DNA from 3 places in the Arthrobacter sp. 05T423 genome. Region 1 is predicted to be linked to each of the others. Evidence: riboswitches for the same ligand, from Rfam matches in the RefSeq annotation. Region 1 holds a riboswitch; each other region holds the start of a gene.
The links. Region 1 has a riboswitch for cyclic di-AMP ahead of AC1DFE_RS03875 (aggregation-promoting factor C-terminal-like domain-containing protein). Riboswitches for the same ligand answer to the same signal wherever they lie in the genome.
Positions count from the first base shown of each region.

Region 2: linked by a shared signal. The riboswitch ahead of AC1DFE_RS20635 (NlpC/P60 family protein) and the one ahead of AC1DFE_RS03875 (aggregation-promoting factor C-terminal-like domain-containing protein) in region 1 are both predicted to bind cyclic di-AMP.
Region 3: linked by a shared signal. The riboswitch ahead of AC1DFE_RS20930 (M23 family metallopeptidase) and the one ahead of AC1DFE_RS03875 (aggregation-promoting factor C-terminal-like domain-containing protein) in region 1 are both predicted to bind cyclic di-AMP.

Region 1 covers NZ_JBFTLC010000003.1:8,929-15,969, forward strand. Annotated here, with positions in the region: gene AC1DFE_RS03850 (SixA phosphatase family protein) at 1-171, opposite strand, end outside; gene AC1DFE_RS03855 (winged helix-turn-helix domain-containing protein) at 384-1,259, opposite strand; gene AC1DFE_RS03860 (hypothetical protein) at 1,857-2,438, opposite strand; gene AC1DFE_RS03865 (response regulator transcription factor) at 2,954-3,694, shown strand; gene AC1DFE_RS03870 (sensor histidine kinase) at 3,698-5,311, shown strand; cyclic di-AMP (ydaO/yuaA leader) riboswitch at 5,406-5,569, shown strand; gene AC1DFE_RS03875 (aggregation-promoting factor C-terminal-like domain-containing protein) at 5,575-6,411, shown strand; gene AC1DFE_RS03880 (bifunctional glycosyltransferase family 2/GtrA family protein) at 6,670-7,041, shown strand, end outside.
Region 2 covers NZ_JBFTLC010000037.1:8,828-15,868, reverse strand. Annotated here, with positions in the region: gene AC1DFE_RS20650 (LLM class flavin-dependent oxidoreductase) at 1-367, shown strand, start outside; gene AC1DFE_RS20645 (bile acid:sodium symporter family protein) at 364-1,380, opposite strand; gene AC1DFE_RS20640 (GGDEF domain-containing protein) at 1,538-2,677, shown strand; gene AC1DFE_RS20635 (NlpC/P60 family protein) at 2,901-3,632, opposite strand; cyclic di-AMP (ydaO/yuaA leader) riboswitch at 3,636-3,801, opposite strand; gene AC1DFE_RS20630 (GTP pyrophosphokinase) at 4,012-5,118, opposite strand; gene AC1DFE_RS20625 (alpha/beta hydrolase) at 5,323-6,144, shown strand; gene AC1DFE_RS20620 (ferredoxin reductase) at 6,571-7,041, shown strand, end outside.
Region 3 covers NZ_JBFTLC010000038.1:20,319-27,359, forward strand. Annotated here, with positions in the region: gene AC1DFE_RS20915 (DUF3027 domain-containing protein) at 1-115, shown strand, start outside; gene serC (phosphoserine transaminase) at 261-1,391, opposite strand; gene AC1DFE_RS20925 (iron-dependent transcriptional repressor DtxR) at 1,738-2,433, shown strand; cyclic di-AMP (ydaO/yuaA leader) riboswitch at 2,584-2,828, shown strand; gene AC1DFE_RS20930 (M23 family metallopeptidase) at 2,840-3,664, shown strand; cyclic di-AMP (ydaO/yuaA leader) riboswitch at 3,801-3,970, shown strand; gene AC1DFE_RS20935 (C40 family peptidase) at 4,023-4,733, shown strand; gene AC1DFE_RS20940 (NlpC/P60 family protein) at 4,837-5,622, shown strand; gene AC1DFE_RS20945 (HNH endonuclease) at 5,844-6,344, shown strand; gene mobA (molybdenum cofactor guanylyltransferase) at 6,380-6,973, shown strand; gene AC1DFE_RS20955 (DUF6457 domain-containing protein) at 7,010-7,041, shown strand, end outside.

The DNA of each region.
Region 1 (7,041 bases):
GCAGAGGATGAAATCCGGGACAATGTTGTGCTTGAGCAGCCACTTGCCCGCCAGCGGCGCCTCACGGTGGCCGCGTTCCTCCAGGGGACGCTCGTGGTCCGCCACCCCGCCCGGCCAGTCGGCTTTGGCGTGGCGCATCAGGACCAGCCGCTTCTTATGGTGCGCACTCATGGACTCACCCTACTATCGCCAAACCAGCCGCGGAGGTCAGTACTCGCTGGCCCCCGAACGCGAAAAAGCGACCTTCTGCGTAGCGCCGCATCGCCGAGGGGGGCCACGCCCTCAGGGTTCCCTGGCCGAGCTTGCGAGGCGAGGGAGACGATGGGGAGGAACGAGCGCAGGCGCCGAGGGATCGTGCCGCCTTTAGGGCGGTGTTAAGGATGCTAGATCGAGTACTCCGGAGCGGCCCAGACAACGACCTCGGGGTGCTCGTAGAAGCGGTACCCCTGGCCGCGGACGGTACGCACGGTGTTGGCGAGGCGGCCAAGCTTGGAGCGGAGGCGGCGGATGTGGACGTCGATGGTGCGCTCGTTCGGCACCTCTTCAGCGTTCCGCCACAGGCCCTCGAGCAGTTCGTCGCGGCCCACGGTTCGGGTGCCGTTCTCCACAAGGTAGTTGAGCAGTTCGAATTCCTTGAACGTCAGGTTCAGGGACTCGCCGTCGAGGTGCACCTCACGGCGGGCGAGGTCGATCAGGACACCGGAAGGACGGGGATCCTGGGCCGGCTGCACGCGGGCGGTCTCGGTGCGCTGCCGGGCATTGACGGTGGGGTCACCGAAGGTGGAACGGACGACGTCGAGCGCCGAACCCGGCGCGCTGGCCGGCGCCACAGCGACGGCGGCGTAGCTCTCGGCACCGGTAACCAGCGACTGGGCGTACGCCCGGATCTCCTGGGCAAGCTTGGCGATCGACGTGCCGGCGGCGGCCGCCGTTTCCTCATCAATGCCCATGTACAGGACGAACCCGCGGGCCACGTTTTCATTGGGTACGGCGCGGACCGGTGTGGCGCCGGCCGGGGCAACAAGAGGTGTGGGTGCGGTGAGCGGCGCGGCTTCGTCAGCCTGAACGGCGCGCAGCTGGCCGTAAGAGTTCGGGTTGTAGCCCTGGGGTGCGTAACCCGGAGCGGCGGGAACGCTGTTTGCCTGGCCTCCCGGGGCGAAGGCGGGGCGGGCGCCGAATCCCTGCCGCAGGCCCGGCGTCTGGCCTGCTTTGTTGGCGTTACGTACTGAGATGTGGACGTATCCGGATGCAACTGACATGAATGCTTACCTCAATGTGAATGGCCGTCATCGCGGCTCGAATGCTTGGGTCCCCGCAATGATTCTGGGGAGGGGCGCCCTACGCTGGGCTGGGGGCGAATGCCTAAAAACTTCGTGGGGTGGTGAAAGTTAGGCGTGCATTCGACAACAGCGCATGTCGGCAGCAGCGGATGTGCTGGGCCAATATTCTGCGGCTGCAGGTGCTGTTGAGTTCTTGTTCACATTTGAAAGTGTGCAACGTAACAATGAAAACTTGCAAGTAACAATGGACGCGACTGTCCGCATGCTGAGACAAACGGCCTGTTTGTGTGATAAATCACAGTTTCGCCGGCGGCCAATTTTTTGATTTATTTTCCTAACCGGACGGTCGGAAGCCTACTCCAGCAGAATGCTGTTCGATTTTTCGGTGAATTTGCGCTGAATATTCAATGACATCCGAATTGCCGGAAACCTGCAGCCGCGATTCGCCGCTTGTCCAGCTATGCCGGAGTCCGGACGATGAATTTCTTGCTCAGGCTCGGGCTGCACCTTCGGTCATTCCAGCAGAACCAGAGCAGCAGCGCCTGGTTGCGCTGGGCACTGCTACTCCCGCAGCAATCAGCTGGACTGGCTGGATCCGCTGTTACTGCAACTGTCAGGTCGCCGGTCGCCGGTTGCCGGCTGCTGGCGCCTCTGCAGCATGTTGCCCACCGCCGTGTCGTCGCTGAGCGCATAGGTGCGGGTGAAACCGTCGGCACTCTTCACCGTGACCGAACCGGAGGAGACCTCGGAAACCGTGCCGAGCTGGGCCACCTTGGTGACATACGCCCCGTTCTGCTCGATGACGTACTCCGAATGGACCGCCGAAGAAACGCCGCTGCCCATGCCGCCGAGTCCGTTGGTCGCGAAGTCGCCTCCATGCTCGGGCACCGTTCCGCTGCCCGGGGCCTGCATGCCGCCGGGGCCTCCCAGCGACCCGCCGTCCTGCGGCAGGCCGCCCTGCGTACCGCCCTGGCTCAAACCGCCCTGTGTGCCGCCCTGGGCCAGGCCGCCCTGGGCACCGGCGGCCGTTCCGCCGGCGGCAGCAGCGTTGCTGCCCAGTCCGTACACGGTGGCTCCGGCACCCGCCGCCAGAACCGTCGCCGCGCCGGCCACAACCAGGCCGCGCTTTATGGTCCAGGGGTTGCCGCCTGCTGCCAAGCCAGCTGCTTTTCCTGCCGACGGCGGCCCTCCCCAGCCCCCTACCGCGGCGCCGTCCGCGGGTGCCCGGGCTGCGACTGCGCCCCGGCCGGCCGGCTCAGTTGCGGGTTCCGGCGGCCGGTCATCGGAAGGGCGGTCATCGGAAAATATGGCGCCTGCTGACCGGGGGTCCACTGCACAAGGGGAAGCTGCGGGAGCAGCGTTGGTGGGGCCGGGCGTCGGCGCTCCCCAGCCAACGCCCCAGCCGGGAGAGGTCTCCGGCGCCGGGGGGCAGGGGTGTGGTTTCTGGAACAGGGGCGTGCTGCTGTCCGCTCATTTGCGGTCTCCTTAGGGGATGCGGAAGTGTCCGTTCCAGAGTGGGAAGCCTTCCTGTGCGTGGCCTGTGCGGCGCAAGAGCCATGCCTGTGACCTGAAAAATGAGTACACGTGGCCTTTCAGCTCGTTAGGCTGGGATTCACAGCTGGCGCACAGGGATGCCAAAGCGCCTGCTAAACACCAGAACGGAGAGTTGTCACATGGCCACTTCGCACTCCATGACAAACAACCTTCCCCAGCTGACCCACCCGGACGGATCCCCCATCCGCGCCCTTGTGGTCGACGACGAGCCGAGCCTCTCCGAGCTCATGAGCATGGGCCTGCGCATGGCCGGCTGGTCGGCGGCTGTCGCTGCCGACGGCCCCGAGGCCGTGAAGCTCGCCAAGGAGTTCCGCCCTGACGTGCTGGTGCTTGATGTGATGCTTCCCGGGTTCGACGGCGTGGAGCTTCTGGGCAGGATCCGTGCCTTCGCGCCGGAGGTCCCGGCCCTGTTCCTCACCGCCAAGGACGCAGTACAGGACCGCATCGTGGGCCTCGCCGCGGGCGGCGACGACTACGTCACCAAGCCCTTCAGCATGGAGGAGGTCCTGCTGCGGTTGCACCGGCTGGTCCAGCGCTCCGGCGTCGCCGCCATGGATTCCGCCGAGCTCGTGGTGGGCGACCTCGTCCTGAACCTCGACACGCGTGAAGTCACCCGCGCCGGTGACGAGCTGCAACTGACAGCCACCCAGTTCGAGCTGCTCCGCTACCTCATGGAAAACCCCAAGCGCGTGGTCAGCAAGGCCCAGATCCTGGACCGGGTGTGGAACTACGACTTTGGCGGCCAGGCCAATATCGTCGAACTGTACATTTCCTACCTGCGCAAGAAGGTGGATGCCGTGCACGCGCCGATGATCCACACGGTCCGCGGCGCGGGCTATGTCATCAAGCCGGCCGAGTAGGCCGTGGCAAAACTTTCCGGTGCCACCCCTACCCAGCGCAGAAGCTGGGTGAAGCCGGACACGTGGCACCTCCGCACCCGGCTTGTCCTCGTTGCCATGGCGCTCCTGGTGGCCATTTGCGGCGCGATTGGCCTGTTCAGCTACGCCTCGATGGACTCCTATTTGACCCAGCAGCTGGACAAGCAGCTCACGGAGGCGGCCCACCGCTCCAGCGAGTTCGGCCGGCCGCCGCTCGGCAACCCGGGCACCAAGCCCGATCCCCTGGGGGCACGCGGCCAGCGGGTGGGCACTGTAACCGCCCGGATCGAGGACGGCACCGTCATCAGCGCCGGTTTCATTGCAACCGACGCCACCGTCGCCTCGCTGTCCGCCCGGGATGACCAGGTCCTCCTGGAGCTCCGCCGCGACGGTGTGCCCGTTGAACGCACGCTGTCCTCGGGCACGTACCGGCTTGTGGCCGCCCAAGCGCCTTACGGAGACGTCATCGTCACCGGGCTCCCGCTCGCGGAAAAGCAGAACACCCTGACGTCGCTCCTTTGGACGATCACCATCGTCTCGCTGGGCGGACTCGTACTGATCGGCCTGGCAGGGACGGTGCTCATCCGCCGCACCATGAAACCGCTGGAGCAGCTCTCCGAGGTAGCCACCCAGGTTTCGCGCCTGCCGCTGGACGCCGGTGAGGTTGCACTCGCCGTCCGCGTCCCGCCGTCGAACGCCCATCCCGGAACCGAAGTGGGCAGCGTGGGGCACGCCCTGAACCAGATGCTGGACAACGTCTCCAACGCGCTGGAAGCGCGGCAGGAAAGCGAAATGAAGGTGCGGCAATTCGTGGCGGACGCCTCGCACGAGCTCCGGACGCCGCTCACGGCCATCCGCGGCTACACCGAGCTGATGCGCATGACCGAAAAGTTCACTCCGGACGGCCAGCGATCCCTCGCACGCGTGCAGAGCCAATCCGAGCGCATGACCGCCCTGGTGGAGGACCTCCTGCTGCTCGCCCGGCTCGACGAGGGCCAGCCCCTCAAGGTCAGCGACGTGGACCTGACGCAACTGGTGATTGAGACCGTCAGCGACGAAAAAGTCATGGCGCCGGACCGGGCCTGGCACCTCGATCTTCCCGAGGAACCCGTATCGGTTCGGGGCGACGCCTCGCAGCTGCACCAGGTGTTGGTCAACCTGCTCTCGAATGCGCGCAAACACACACCGCCCGGGACCACGGTGACCACCGGCGTCATGCGCTCAGCGGACGGCAGTGCTGTGATTACAGTCACGGACGACGGCGCCGGCATCCCTCCCGAATTCGTGGACAAGGTCTTCGCGCGCTTCGCCCGCGCGGACGCGTCACGTGCGACGCCGTTGCCGGCGCCCCTGGCGCCTGCAACCGCAGCGGCGAAAGGCCCTGCCCGCGGCGGCGCAAGCGCAGGAACGGCCCTGCAAACCCCGGCCTCGCAGGGGGAACCGGGGATTGCCTCCGCAGAGGGAACCAGTGGCTTGGGCCTGTCCATTGTGCAGTCCATAGTGGAGGCGCATGGCGGCACGGTGGAGGTCACCTCCCGGCCCGGACGGACAGAGTTCGCCGTCCGGCTGCCCGCGCAAGGCGCCGCGCCGTTGTCGTGATGCCCGTTACCTAAATGTGACTTAATCAGAAGCCTCCTGTACCGTCGATATGGTGCGGCCGCCACTAGGACCGCATCTCCGGATTGACGCCCAGCTCTGCCGCTTCCCGGATTCCGCTAGATCAGGCAGAGGCGGGGGAACCAGAGTCCCGGGCTTTTCGCATCAGCCCTTGGGGTGAAGCCGACACGTGAATTTTCCGTGCGGCCGGATGACCTCATCCGAACCCGACAGCTAACTCCGCAGGTGTTGAGAGGCAATCCACCATGTCTGAATTTAAGGCTCAGGCGCGCCCTGAACGCGCCTCCCATAAGTCTGGCCGCACGACTTCACGCGACAGCATTTCCCGGCACCGCGCCGAGCCGGCCCGTCCTACGACTGCATTGGGCCGCTTCACTGCAAGCCTTCCGTCCTTTGGGCGCCGGGCAGCCGTCCTGACCACTGCCGCCGCCGTGCTCCTTGGCGTCGGTGCCGCAGGCCACGCGGCCGACCAGGCCGCGCCTTCCGCCGCCGCGACGGCGGCGGCCACAGCCGACGCCGGACAGGCGCTGAACTTCGACAAGACGCTGATCTCCGCCTTCCCGGCCCCGGCCGGGGCGACCATCGCCCCGCAGTCTGCCACCAAGGCCGCGCCGAAGGTTGCAGCCAAGACCGCCGCACCCAAGGCAGCCGCCAAGGCCGCTCCGAAGGCGGCGGTGGCGAAGGCGGCTCCCGTTGCCAAGGCCGCCCCGGTTGCCAAGGCCAGGGTTGCCGCCAAGGTTGCCCCCGCGAAGGCCGCGGCGCCCGTTGCCCTGAATGATCCTGCCGGCGCGCAGGCCTACGCGGCCAGCAAGCTGGGCTCCTTCGGCTGGTCCGCTGACCAGATGCAGTGCCTGCACCGGCTCTGGACCAAGGAATCGGAATGGCGCACCACGGCCACCAACGCCAGCAGCGGCGCCTACGGCATCGTCCAGTCCCTGCCCGCCGAAAAGATGGCGACCGCCGGGGCGGACTACCGCACCAACTACCGCACCCAGATCAACTGGGGCCTGGACTACATCAAGGAGCGCTACGACTCCCCGTGCGGCGCGCTGAACTGGCACCTCGCCCACAACTGGTACTGACAGGTTGCCGCAGCCGAACCGGCTGACGGCGCGCATTTCTGCACCGCTTAAGGGTGCCCGGGGCCCCGGATCCGCCAGGATCCGGGGCCCTTCGGCGTCCCGGCACCATCTGCGCCCGGCAAAGTGGTGCAGAAATGCGGCGCAACTCCGAAAGGACGCTGCTTGGTTCCGGCGGCCGGCGAGCGCCGATTTAACTTCCACAGCCCCTGCACAGCTTCGCCCTAAAACCCTCATAACAGCGGCCGCCACTGTTGATGCATGACCATCACCGACCAGGCCTCCGGAACCCAGCCGCACCCACCGCTGCACACCCCGCCGTACGTGCTCCACGGAGCCCACGCGGCCGGACAACCCCCGGTGCACGCGCCCCTGAGGCACCCCCGGCGGTCGCCCATCGACACCTCCGTCGCGGTACCGGTCCTGGACGTCACCATCCCGGTCTACAACGAGGAACGCGACCTGGAGGAGTGCCTACGCCGGCTCCACGCCTACCTGCGCGGCACCTTCCCGCACTCGTTCCGCATCACCGTCGCGGACAACGCGAGCACCGACGGCACGCTCAAGGCCGCCGAGCGCGTCGCCCGGGAGCTCCGCGAGGTCACGGTGGTGCACCTCGAGGAGAAGGGCCGC
Region 2 (7,041 bases), on a different contig from region 1:
GATTGAGGGCGCCAAGAGCCGGTACACGCTGATTGTGGAACTCGCCCGGCGCGAACGGCTCACCGTCCGGCAGCTCATCGGCAGGCTGGGAGGCGGCCGCGGGCACCGCACCTTCTCCGGAACGCCCGAGCAGGTGGCGGACGCCATCCAGGAGTGGTTTGAGAAGGGCGCGGCGGACGGCTTCAACATCATGCCGCCGGTGCTGCCGTCGGGACTGGACGCCTTCGTGGACCACGTCATTCCGATCCTGCGGTCCCGGGGACTGTTCCGCCGGCACTACACGGGGAATACGCTGCGTGAGCACTACGGCCTGCCCCGGGCCGCCAGCGTGTTCGCCGCTGCGGGCTCCGCTGAGCCGGCGGCTTAGTTCTCCAGCTGCTCCTGAAGAGGCCTGCGGGCCAGCCAGGCAGCGACGATGGCGCCCGAGATGTTGTGCCAGAGGGAGAACACGGCGGACGGCAGGGCGGCCAGCGGGGTGAAGTGTGCGGTGGCCAGCGTCGCCGCCAGGCCGGAGTTCTGCATGCCCACCTCGAACGCGAGGGCCCTGCGCGCCTTGTCGTCCAGGCGGCCCAGCTTGCCGGCCAGGTAGCCGAGGCCGAGGCCGAAGCCGTTGTGCAGCACCACGGCTAGGAACACAATGCCGCCGGCAGCCAGGATCTTGCTGGCGCTTCCCGCCACCACCACCGCCACGATGAGGGAAATTACGACGGCGGATGCCCAGGGCAGCGCCGGCAGCGCCTTGGCGACGAGGTTCTTGAGGAACAGCCGGGCCAGCAGGCCCGCGATCACGGGGAGCAGGACGGTCTTGACGATGTCCAGCATCATGCCGCCGGCGTCGATGGTCAGGAAGGAACCGGCCAGGAACAGCACCAGGACGGGCGTGACCACCGGGGCGATGAGCGTCGAAACGCTGGCGACGGCCACGGACAGGGCAACATCGCCCTTGGCCAGGAACGCCATCACGTTGGAGGCGGTGCCTGAGGGCGCGCAGCCCACGAGGATCAGCCCCACTGCCAGCGCAGGCTCCAGGTGGAGGAGGGTGGCGATCGCCCAGCCGGCGCCGGGCATGATCACGTAGTGCGCCACGATGCCGAGCACCACTGCCCAGGGCCTGCGCGCGACCGCCGTGAAGTCGGGCGGCGTCAGCGTCAGGCCCATGCAGAACATGATGATTCCCAGCAGGTACGGGACCGCCGTGCCCAACGGTTTGAAGGCGCCGGGAAGCAGGAATCCTGCCACGCCAGCGGCGAGCACCAGAAGGGGGAAGACGGTCACCGCGACGCGCGCAATTCTGGCTTCCGCGGCGAGGGCCGGGTTCAGGGGCGCGTCGGCTTCCGCGGCCGGGGAAGCGGATACGGGGTTTTTTGTTGCCTCAAGCATTCAATAATGCTGGCACCGCAGGGGCCCTACGGCCCAGTTCGTGAACTGATGTCTGACAAATGTGTCGTGATGGTGAAATTTCTCCGCGCCACGGCGGGACCCCGGTGGCTCCCGGTGCGATACTGGATTGCACTGGATCGGGATTCAAGGGGACGGGATGATCCTAGACACGGCCACACTGCGGGTCGCCTTCGCGGCTATGGCCCTGATTCTGGCGCTGCTGTTCTACTTTTCCACTTTCCGCAGCACCCGCTCGCCCTACAGCGCGTGGTGGTGCGCCGCCCTGCTCCTGTTCCTCTCCGGCTCGGCGTCCTTTCTCCTCAACGGCACGCCGCAGCAGGTCTGGGCCAATCCGCTGGGCAACGTCCTGCTGGTGTCCGGCGCTGCCGGGGTGTGGGCCGGGGCGCGCTCCCTGCGGAACCTGAGGCACAACCTGTGGCTGTCCGTTGCACTGCCGGTCCTCGCCGGCGCCGCGGCGGCTCTCGACAGTCCGGGATCCAATACCTGGGCAGGCGGTGGCGTCTTCCTGGCGTCGATGGCCGTGCTCATCGGCCTGGCGTCGCACGAGCTGTGGCGGCTGGAACCCGGCTACTCCCGGGTGAGGATCCCCATGGCCATCGCGGCGGGCGGGGTGGCCTTCTTCTACCTGTGCCGTCTGGCGGTGTTCCTCATCGAAGGGCCAGACGGTCCCGTCTTTGCCACCTATTTCGGATCGGCGGTGACCACCATGGTCACCATGGTGCTGCTGGTGGTGGTGTCCTTCAGCATGGCGGGCCTGAGCACCGAGCAGCAGACACGGGCGCTGCGGACGGTCGCTACCCAGGACGGGCTCACGGGCCTTCTCAACCGCGGCGCCTTCCTGGAAGCAGCGGCCGAAGAGCTGGACCGCAGCAAGGCCGCCAACAGCGGAGGCTCACTGATCCTGGCGGACCTGGACCACTTCAAGTCGGTCAACGACACCTTCGGCCATGCGGCCGGTGATCTTGCGCTCCAGGCCTTTGCCGAGGCGTGCGGCGCGTCGGCCCGGTCCACGGACCTTGCCGGGCGCTACGGGGGTGAGGAGTTCATCCTCCTGCTCCCCGGTGCCGGCCCGAAGAGCGCGGAAATCATCGCGGCCGAAATCAGCAGGAGGCTGGCGGAACAGCACATTCCGGAGTTGCTGCGGATGCCGACCGTCAGCTACGGCATTTCCATCTACAACGCGGAAACCGCCGACCTCGACGAAGTGATCGCCGCTGCCGACGTCGCGCTGTATGAAGCGAAGTCACAGGGGCGGAACCGCACGGTCAGGGGCTAAACGGGTCGGTGGTTGTCTGTCCCTGCTGCCGGCAGGCACCGGATCCGGAATGCATGGGGGACAAGCCGGATCCGGCGATCCTGACTCGCAGCCGGAGACTGCGGTCTTTCATCAGGCATAGCCAGTGTGTTCCGCCATCCTTGGAGAAAGGTGGGGGCACCTTGGGATAGCCGTGTTCCGCCGCCCCCAAGGCAGCGGAACACGGCGGTTTGTTTAGCCCTGCTTAGGCCGCGCGCACGAAGGTGACGGGGCCCGTGGCGGTGAGCCAGGACAGCGGGTGGGCCATGGTGGCGTTGATGCCGTTCATGCCGCCGCTGACGACCTTGCCGCCGCCGGCGTAGATGGCCACGTGGCCGGACTGGACCACCATGTCGCCGGGCTGCGGGGTGGAGACGACCTTGCCGTAGCTCAGGAACTGCATCGGCGCGAGGTCACCCACATGGATTCCGGCGGCGCCGAGGGCCTTTTCCACCATGGCGGTGCAGTCCTGCGTGATGCCGATCTGGGCGTAGGCTGACGCCAGCATCGCGGCGTTGACGCCCGCCGCCGCCTTCACGGGCGTCTTCGGGGCGGGAGCCGCGGCCTTGACTGTGATCTTCGGTGCGGGTGCGGCCGGCGCAGCTGCAGCCTTGGGAGCCGCGGCAGGTGCCACGGGTGCGGCGGCAGGTGCCGCTGCCTTCTTCGCGGCCGGCTTGACGGCAGGCTTTGCGAAGACGGGCGCTGCCGCCACGGGAGCCGGCGCCGACTTGACCGCGGGGCGTTCGAACTCGATCTTGACGCTGGAGGCAGCGTTCAGGGGTACCTGAGTCTGGTTGGCCGTCACAGCGGCGGCCGGAGCCTTCGTCTGCTGGGCCGGAGCGTTGGCGGCATTGGCTGCGACGCTGCCGGTGAAGGCGAGGCCGGATGCTGCAAGGATGGCCGCAGCACGGCGGCCAGAAATAAAGCGGAACGACATGAAGAAGCCTCTCCCGGTGCCTGCGAGGTGAGCTGTCGGATTCGGATGGGAGGCACCCGGCCGCTGTCCTGAGCGTGGTCAGGAACTGCGCGGCTTCACCCCAAGGCCCGCTTCAAGCGGGCCGAAAAGTGGTTTCCCCGTCTCTGCCGGACATGGGTAATCGAATGGTTCCTCGGGCTGCGGCAGAGTTAGGCAATCAGCGCGGGAGTGCCTCCTCGGTGAAAAAGGCACGTTTTCCACCGTACGGGAGGCTTCGCCCAATGTCACATTAAGGTAACGGGGCCGTGTCGTTCATGTCCCGTTGGCCCACGTCATGTATGGAATTAGGCATTGATTGGTGTGTCGAACCTCACTCTCCTGTCTCTAGCCTGCCAGCACTCTATTTCTTGGTCTGGCGGTAGCGCTCGATCTGCCTCAGCCGCCGCAGGAGGCTGTCGCGCCGCGGGTGGGGGACGGCGTCGGGCGCCTCTGCGGTGAGGTCGATGTGCTTAGTGCCGTACTGCCACAGCAGGAGGTCATCCAGCAGGCGGTCCGGGCCGGGGGAGTAGCGGTGGTCAAGGGCCCTGCGGACCTCGGTGATCCGGTTGGCGCTGAGTAGTCCAGCGAGTTGGACGGTCTGCTTGAGTCCGTGGGCCGCCAGGAGTTCGGCCGCCCATCCCCAGTCATCATCTACTTTCCGGTCCACATGGGGGAGCAGGGCGCGCCAGACATCGCGGATGCGGTTGGGCGTGAGCTGCGCCGCGCCCTCGCCCTCCATGTCCCAGTAGCTGCGGACCTCCTCGTACCGTTCGTGCAGGTCGGCGAAGGCGGTCTCCACGGTCTCCAGCATGGCGGCGGTGGCCGTGAACTGGCGGTCGAAGTGCGGCGTCCACGCCCGCGGGTCCTCGGCCTTGAACCGGATGTCGTGCTCGATCTCGCTCCAGGCGTGCGCGAACACGGTGCGGATCTGGCATTCGAAGAAGTAGCTGCCGTTGGGCTGGACCTCGGGGTTGAAGACCTGCTGGTAGTTCTTCACCACGTCGTTCTGGATGGTGCGCAGGATCAGGTGCCGGCTGGAATAACCGTAGGTTCCGGATTCGATGGAGCCGATGTCCTTTTCGCGGTCCCCCCGGCAGTCGAAGAGGTGCCGCTGGCGTTTGATCAGGTTGGCCACCATGGCATTTTCAGCCGGCAGCTTGGTGATGACGCGGACGCCCACCATGTCGTTGAGGGTGCGGAACGGGTCCGGGAATTTCAGCAGCCGCTGCCCGCCCTCTTCCAGCGGTTCGTCGGTCCGGGAGATCTTTTCCCGGAAGGAGTCCACCGATTTGGTCCGGCCGGTCACGAACAGCGGGGTGACCTCGGTGTCCTTGAGCATGCTCCGCAGTATCTGCATGGTCTCCCGGGTGACCAGCTTCAGGGCAGGCCGGACGCGCTCATAGAGTTCCACGTTTTCCTGCACGGAGTCGCGCTGAGTGACGTCCAGGCGATCCCAGTTGCTTGCCATGCCTCCAAACTATCAAGACGGTGCGCAGCAGCGCCGGTGACACCCGCGCCACTGCAGCCCCTTCCGCCCCACGGAAGCGGCGTCCCTGTAGGCTCGGCACATGGCTGTTGTGCGCCGTCGTGCCCTGCAACCCCGGATGCCGGGAACACGGGAGGCGGCAAGGAGGGGCCCGGCGCCCTGTCCGAAGGATCCAAGGAGGATGCAGTGAAGCGGCAGAAGTACCACTACGGTGAGCACCCCAGCCAATGGGGCGAGCTCTTCCTGCCGGAAACACCCGCTGCTCGCAACGGCAAGCCGCCTTCCCCGCGCGGCATCGTAGTGGTGATCCACGGAGGCTACTGGCGCTCGCAGTACGGCGCCGAGCTGGGTGAGCCGGTGGCGAAAGACCTTGCGGCGCACGGCATCGTGGCCTGGAACCTGGAGTACCGGCGGGCGGGTGACGGCGGCGGCTGGCCGCGGACATTTGAGGATGTCCTCGCCGGTATCGACAAGCTCCGTGAGGTGGCCGGCGAGCACGACCTTGACCTGAACCGCGTGGTGGCGCTGGGGCACTCGGCCGGCGGACACCTGGCCGTCTGGGCAGCCGGAAGGGACCGGCTTGCCGCACTTGGTACGGCGGACGCCGACCGGCAGGTCGCCAGGAACCTGAACGGTGAGGCCGTCCACCTGACCGGCGTGGTCAGCCAGTCCGGGCTGCTCAACCTCGCGCAGGCGGAATGGCTAGACCTCAGCAACGGCGCCGTCAGCAACTTACTGGGCGGATCTGCCGAAAGGTACCCCAAGCGCCACAAATACGCCGACCCGATGAGTGCCGTCCCGCTCGCCATCCCGGTCTACGCGGTTCACGGGCTCGAGGACGACACCGTGCCGGTGAGCCAGTCCGAGGCCTACGCCACGGCCGCCCGCGCAGCCGGAGCCCCGGTCCAGGTGGTCAAGGTCCCCGGCGACCATTTCGCGCTGATCGACCCGAAGGCACCGTCCTACCGGAAATGCCGTGAGCTGGTGCAGGAGCTGCTGCAGCTCTAGGCGTCCGCCTGGACGGGGAACTCCTCCGACGTCCGTTCGTTGCACTGGTGTGGGCTGAGCCGGGACATGCACTCCGGCGGTAAGTATGCTTATCATCAACCGCGAACACTGCAGCCGTCACAACGGAGGGACCTTGCCTTGTCTGATCTCACTGCCATCGCCCCGATCTGCACGCTTACGCCGCCGCCGGAACCCTCCAGCAGCGAACTCATGGCCGCCCGTACCCGGCCGATGAGTAGGGCTCAGCCGATGAGCAGGATGCAGCCGCCGGGGAGCGGCCGGGAGGCCCTGCGCCCCGCGATGCGGACGCCGGTTGCTCGTGGCACCGGCATGGGGGACTCTTGTAGTTGGGGGATAGTCAGCACATTTCGATCATGGGTTTCACTAGGAGATACACATGGGTGAGCCCGGTAGGAAGCGGACGGCGTGATCCGGCTCCGCAAATTGGCGCGCGCCGCGTCTGTCCTGACAACTCCCCTCGCCCCGGAGGATATCCTCGCGCTTTTTGACCCGGTGTTCTCGGCCCGGCAGCTGCGCGGCGTGGTCACCAAGGTTGTCCCCGAGACAGCGGATTCAGCCACGATCCATTTCCGGCCCGGCCGCGGCTGGAAGGCCCATAAGGCCGGCCAGTGGGCGCGGATCGGCGTGGAGCTCGACGGCGTCCGGCACTGGCGTTCCTATTCTCTGAGTGCCCCGGCAGGCGAGGATCCCGCCATCACCGTGAGCGACATGGGTGCCGTGTCCGGTGTCCTGGTCCGCAACACCCGGCCAGGCGACGTCCTGTTCCTGGCGCCCCCGCAGGGCGACTTTGTGCTCCCCGAACACCCCCGGCCGCTCCTGATGCTCACCGCCGGCAGCGGCATCACCCCCGTGATGTCCATGGTCCGCACGCTCGTG
Region 3 (7,041 bases), on a different contig from region 1:
CTCTGCTGACGCGGCCGCGGAAGCGGGTGCCGACGGAGTTCCGGCGGAGACTACGGAGGACTCCGAAGCAGTGCCGGAGTCCGAGACAGAGCCGGCCAGCCCGGAGCAGGACTGATCACTTCGCACAACGGCAAACGGCGCCGTCCGGACGCAAGCCCGGACGGCGCCGTCGAACTTTAAGGGAAGAGTTTTTGTCCAGATAATGGGGCTAAACGGCCTTCGAACCCCGAATATCTGGACAAAAACTCCCCACTGGCGGCTTACTTCTTCAGCTCGCCCACCACGTAGTCGATGCACTCCAGCAGCGCCGAGACATCGGAAGGCTCGATGGCCACGAAGGTGGCGATGCGCAGCTGGTTCCGTCCCAGCTTCCGGTAGGGCTCGGTGTCCACGATGCCGTTGGCGCGGAGCACCTTGGCAATGGCGGCGGCATCAATCGAATCGTCGAAGTCGATGGTGGCGATGACGTTGGAGCGCTCGGCTGCGTTGGCAACGAAAGGCGTGGCAAATTCGGATGCTTCCGCCCACTTGTAGATGCGCCCGGCCGAGTCCGCCGTTCGGCCGGCGGCGAAGTCCAGGCCGCCGTTGGCGTTGAGCCACTGCACCTGCGCGTCCAGCGTGATGAGCGTGGACAGGGACGGGGTGTTGTACGTCTGGTTCAGCTTGGAGTTGTCGATGGCGGTCTTCAGGTCCAGGAAGTCCGGGATCCAGCGTCCGCTGGCCTTAACGCGCTCGGCCCGCTCCAGCGCGGCCGGGGAGAAGAGGCCCAGCCACAGCCCGCCGTCGGAAGCGAAGTTTTTCTGCGGTGCGAAGTAGTAGACGTCCGTCTGGGCCACGTCAACGTCCAGTCCCCCGGCAGCCGAGGTTGCGTCCACGAGCATCAGGGCGCCGTCGTCAGCACCGTTCACCCGCTGGACCGGCGCGGCGACGCCCGTGGAGGTCTCGTTCTGCGGCCAAGCGTACACGTCGACGCCCGCTTCGGCCTTGGAAGCTGGGCAGGTGCCCGGCTTCGACTTGATGATGGAGGATTCCGCAAGGAACGGTGCCTTATTCGTGGCCGCGGCGAACTTGGACCCGAACTCGCCGAAGGACAGGTGCTGGGCCTTCTCTTCCACCAGGCCGAAGCTGGCAACGTCCCAGAACGCGGTGGAGCCGCCGACGCCGAGGACCACCTCATAGCCTTCGGGAGCGCAGAAGAAAGTGCTGAGGCCTTCGCGGACGGATCCCACGAGGTTCTTCACCGGGGCCTGGCGGTGCGAGGTGCCAAGGAGCGTCGTGGCCGCGGCGGAGAGCGCCTCGATCTGCTCGGGCCTGACCTTGGAGGGACCGGCGCCGAACCGCCCGTCCTTGGGCAGGAGGTTTGCGGGAATAGTGATGCTGGTGTCGCTCACAGGGGCTCCAATTTTCGGCATGGAAGTGCGGTTCGGCTGGGTCGCGGCGGAGGCCGGCAGGCAACCATGACCGCCACGAAGACCCTCCTTATTCTGCCCGAAGCGCGGATACCGCGGGAACATGCCCCGTCATAGTCCAGTCATTGAGACGGTGCCCGGCGCCGCTCGGCGGAATTATCCGGACTAATTCAAAATAGGCTAAGCTTGCCGTGGACGTACGGGCAGACAGCAGATGCTGCACCGCCGTCGAAAAAGCGACCGCCGCTGCAGCTTGCCGGATCCCGGTGCGGCGGGCCCGCGGTACGGTGGGACGGCCACAAATACTGTGCTCGAGGAGCTGAGCTGAATGACGGATCTGATCGACACCACGGAGATGTACCTTCGCACCATTTTGGAGCTGGAGGAAGAGAACATCGTGGCGCTTCGGGCACGCATCGCCGAACGTCTCCGCCACTCGGGACCCACCGTTTCGCAAACCATCGGACGAATGGAGCGCGACGGCCTCGTCGTCGTCTCCGGCGACCGCCATCTTGAACTGACTGAGGTGGGGCGGAAACGTGCCACCGAGGTCATGCGCAAGCACCGGCTTGCCGAGCGCCTTCTGGCGGACGTGATCGGCCTGGACTGGGCCTACGTTCATGACGAAGCCTGCCGGTGGGAACACGTTATGAGTGAGCGGGTGGAGCGCAGGATCTATGAGCTGCTCGACCATCCCACGGAGTCCCCCTACGGCAACCCGATTCCCGGGCTGGCCGCACTTGGCGGGCAGCCCGCCCGCCCGTTCTCCGACGGCGTGGTGAACCTGCTCGACGCCATGACCAGCTACGGCCCGGAGTCCAAGGTCACAGTCAGCCGCCTGGCGGAACCCATCCAGGTGGAGCCGGAACTGCTGCTCCAGCTGGATGAAGGCGGGATCCGTCCCGGCGCTGCCGTCTCGCTGGAGCGAGTGGGGGAGTACATCTCCGTCCGCGTCCCCGGGTTTGAGGGCGCACTCGAGCTGCCGCCGGAAGTCGCTGCGCACGTGTTCGTGCGGCTCGACTAGTTCCTTCATACGCGGCGGACCGGACGCTCCCGGCTGTCTGACATCTGCAGGCAGGATGACCTACCACTTTTGCACAGTGTATATAACGGAATTATTACCGCCCTCTTTAATCGCCTATAGTTAAACGGCAACGCCGATACAAAAACGTTACCTGATCTGGAGCCGAACCCTGCCAGCAGATCAGCAGCACGAGTCACCCACTGGCAGGGGCGGGGGAACCACAACCGGCTGTTCCGACAGCCTTGGGGTGAAGTCCGCAGCAGCAAGTCTCTTCCGCAGAAGGAATCCTTCAGGGGATACCCCTGTGCCGGGATGGCTTGTGTAGCGGACCGGGTCTACGAACTCTCTGACCCGAATCCGACAGCTAACTTCGCAGGCTATTCCAGAGAGGAAGCAGTAGTTGTCCATGCAGAATGCCCGGGGCCGACGCCGCGCGTCCGGTCCCGCTTCGGAGCCGCGCCTCGCGGAGGCCATTGCCGCGGACCGTCCCCGGGACGCCCAGCGCGAAGCGCGCCGCCGGCGCCGGGGTCCGTTCCGACAGGTTACGGACTTCGCCTCGGCCAGTGGCGTTGGGCAGAAGGCCGGCGTAGCCCTCGCCGCCACCGGCTTGCTGCTGACCGTTACTGTCCCGGCGACCAGCCCGGTCCTGGCTGCCGGTGACCAGCAGGGAGGGGCGTCCTCATCTGCCGCCTCGCTGGCCCAGCCCAAAGTCTCGGCCGAAGCGGCCGCCAAGATTGACTTCAGCCGCACCTCCGTAGCCACCACTGGTGACCCGGACGGAAAGCTGAAGCAACTCCTGAGTGCCCAGTCGGCCGGCAGCATCAGCCGGTCGGCATCGCTGGGCACCCTGGGAGGTCCGCTGACCACGCTGGTCAAGTCCTCGCCGTTCGGTTACCGGGTCAGCCCGATCACCGGCGGAGCCGGCGAGTTCCACCGCGGCCAGGACTTCGCTGCCCAGTGCGGGACGCAAGTGCTCGCTGCGGCCAGTGGCAAGGTCACCTTCTCGGGCTGGCATCCGTACGGGGGAGGCAACCGCGTGGTGATCGACCACGGCAATGGCCTCGAAACCACGTACAACCACCTGTCGTCCTCCAGCGTTCAGGTTGGACAGAAGGTGACCCGCGGCGAAGTGATTGCCCTCAGCGGGACCACAGGCGCTTCCACCGGCTGCCACCTCCACTTCGAGGTGATGGTCAACGGGGATGTCGTTGACCCCATGGGCTGGCTTTAAGCCAAGTCGATGGAGCACTCTCATTCCTGTGACACGCCGTGACCTGAATGTGACATTCGTTCCGAACTGCTGTACCGTCTAAACCGCGTCAACTTTTCCGAAGTTGACGCTCTTGAGTGGATTGCCTAACTCTGCCACCGCTCAAGGTCCGTTCGCATTACATCGTCTGGCAGGGGCGGGGGAACCAATTTTGGTCTTCGCAAGAAGGCCTTGGGGTTAAGTCGCAAAGCTTCCCAGGAAGCAGAGTGGCCGGGTGACTCCCATCCGAATCCGACAGCTCACCTCGCAGGCATTGGGAGAGGCTACCTTCGTGTCTTCACGCCACAATGCCGCGCGCCACCGCGCGCAAACGGTTCGTATGAACCCATTGGACTCCGTGTCCAAGGCGGTTAGCGCCAATGCCGGCACAGTAGGTCGCCAGGCAGCTGTCATCGCGGCTGCTTCAGGTCTCATCCTGAGCGTTGGCATGCCGGCCAACGCAGCCGACGCCAACATTGGTGTTTCCGCCTCTTCGGAGACCGGAACCCAGGCCGCGCAGCTCGCTGTGACCGCCGCGCCCACCGCCACTGTCTCCTTCGAGCGTCCTGCTGTCACCACCGTGGCAGCCCCGGTCGTCGAAACCGTCGCCGCTCAGTCGAGCGATGACAGCAAGGCGGGCGACGCAGGCCAGACCAGCGACGAGAACGCCGGTGCTGCCAAGGCCGTCACCGCCAAGTCCACCGATGGTGCGGCCTCCGCCGCAGCCGCCGGACTGGCCGCCATCGCGTACACCGGCATCGGTCACCCCTACGTGTGGGGTGGCACCACCCCCGACGGCTGGGACTGCTCCGGCTTCACTCAGTGGGTCTACGCTCAGGCAGGCATCAGCATTCCCCGCGTCAACGCGTGGAACGCCATGAAGCCCACCTCCACGCCTGCTCCCGGCGACCTGGTCATGCAGAACGGCGGCGCCCACGTGGGCATCTACGTCGGCAACGGCATGATGATCAGCGCGCTGAACCCCTCGGACGGCACGCTCCTGCTCCCGGTGACCGCAACGGGCACGTCCGCTTTTTACACCCTTCGCTAAGAATCCCATTCGAGACGGGCCGGCTTACCCCCAAGATGCCGGCGCGTCGATAACCCACGTCCTGCTACCGCGGTCCGTGGAATACGAAAGAGAGAAATTTTAAATGACTACACGTGCGACCATTGCACGCCACCGCGCCGAGGTCACCAAGACCAACTCGCTGGCCGTCATTGCCAAGGCCGTCGGCGACAACGCCGGTGGTGTGGGCCGCCAGGCCGCAGTTATCGCTGCTGCTTCCGGTCTTGTCCTGACCAGCGGCATCGCCGCCAACGCTGCTGAGGCCAACGTTCAGCGCGAATCCGCTCCGGCCTCCACGCTGGAGGTCCAGTCCGCTGCGCCGGCCACCATCTCCGCTGCTTCCAGCATCGCCATCTCCTACGAGAAGCCGGCCGTCTCCACTGCACCGGCTCCCGTCGTCGAGGCCCCCAAGCCTGTTGTCAAGGTCCAGGAATCCACCCCCGCCGTTGACGCTGCACCGGTTGCAGACGCCGCACCGGCAGTTCAGGCCACAGCCGCCGTCGATACTGCTGCCCCGGCAGCGTCGACGACCGCCGCCAGCGGCCGCGGCGCTGCGATTGCAGCTGCTGCCTACGCCCAGCTCGGCGTCTCGCAGGACTGCACCGCCCTGGCCACCAACGCCCTGGCTGCCGTTGGCATCCACTACCACGGCTGGCCGGCAGGTTACCTGTCCCTCGGCCGCACCGTCAGCGCTGCTGAAGCTCGGCCGGGCGACCTCGCCTACTACCAGAACGGCGGCATGGGCCTGGCCCACATCGCTGTTTACGTCGGCAACGGCATGGCCGTCCACGGCGGCTGGAACGGCGGAACCACCGCACTGTTCAGCGTGAACGTCGGCTCCGGCCCGGTCTTCATCCGCGTCGGCGGCTAAGATATCCCAAGCATTACGGAGGACCCCCGCCAACTGGCGGGGGTCCTCTTTTTGCCTTCCCTGCATGACTAATTGGGCGACACACCAGGGCGATGCTTGCGCTCGATTCGCTCATCTGCCTACTGAGTGTTTACTCTTATGGTGTCGATCCATAGCCCGGACATGCAGAGGGCAGCCGGCCCTCGGGCCTCTGCCGGGTGCGGCCGTGAAGAGGTATGTGCATGCGCACTCTCGTTCTTAATGCTGGATATGAACCGCTGGCGGTAGTGACCTTCCGCCGGGCGCTGGTCCTTGTGCTCACCGGAAAGGCAAGCGTGGTGGCCGAAGGCGACGATCCTGTCGTCGGGCCGCAGGACATCATGGGCCGTCCGTCCGTGATTCTCCTCAACCGCTACATCCGCCCCCGGTACAACATGATCACCGCGGTGAGCAGGCGCGGCGTGCTTCGCCGCGACGGCCACCGGTGCGCCTACTGCGGCAAGGCAGCCCACACCATAGATCATGTCCAGCCCAAATCCCGGGGCGGTGCGGACTCCTGGGAGAACCTCGTCGCCGCCTGCCTCCGGTGCAACAACGTCAAGGGTGACCACACGCCCGGTGAAATGGGGTGGAAGCTCCGGTTTGACCCGGCTCCGCCGGTGGGCACCATGTGGCAGATCAAGGAACTGGAGAAGCCCACACCGGCGTGGGATCCGTTCCTGCTTCCCGAAAGAGCAGCCTGACCCCGGCCTGAGCCTCACAGGATTACGCTGGGTGTGTGGACTTTGACGCAATAATCCTGGCCGGCGGCCGCTCCTCGCGACTGGGCGGCACGCCCAAGTCTGCGCTGATGTTCGACGGCGGCACCCTCCTTGAGCGATCACTCGCGGCAGCCGCGGATGCCGGGCACACGGTTGTGGTGGGGCCAGAGACCGGGGGCCTTCCGGGCGGCGTGCTCACCTCCCGTGAGGATCCGCCGTTTGCCGGCCCGGCAGCGGCGATCGCTGCCGGGGTTGCAGCGCTCCGGAGTGCGGGGCCGGCGGACATGGTCCTGGTCCTCGCGTGCGACATGCCGCATGTGGGTGATGCCGTGCGCGTTCTTCGGGACGCCCTCCCGGGCGCGTCCGCCGACGGCGTCATCGCGGCATCGGCGGACGGCCGGCTGCAGCCGCTGGCTGGTTTCTACGGCGCGGCGGCGCTGGCGCGTGCCGTGGGAGAGGCTGCCGCACGCAACGCCCTGGTCCACGGGTCAGTTTTCGCCCTCCTTGCTAGTCTTGACGTGCAGGCTGTGGTTGTCCCCGCCGGCTCCACGGATGACGTGGACACCTGGGATGACGCGGCCGCGTTAGGAGTCGCTGTCCGGGAGCAATGAGCCGCGTTCCGGGCCGCCGTGGATTTGGAGGCAGGCATGAAAAGCCAGGACGAAACACTTGAGGAGTG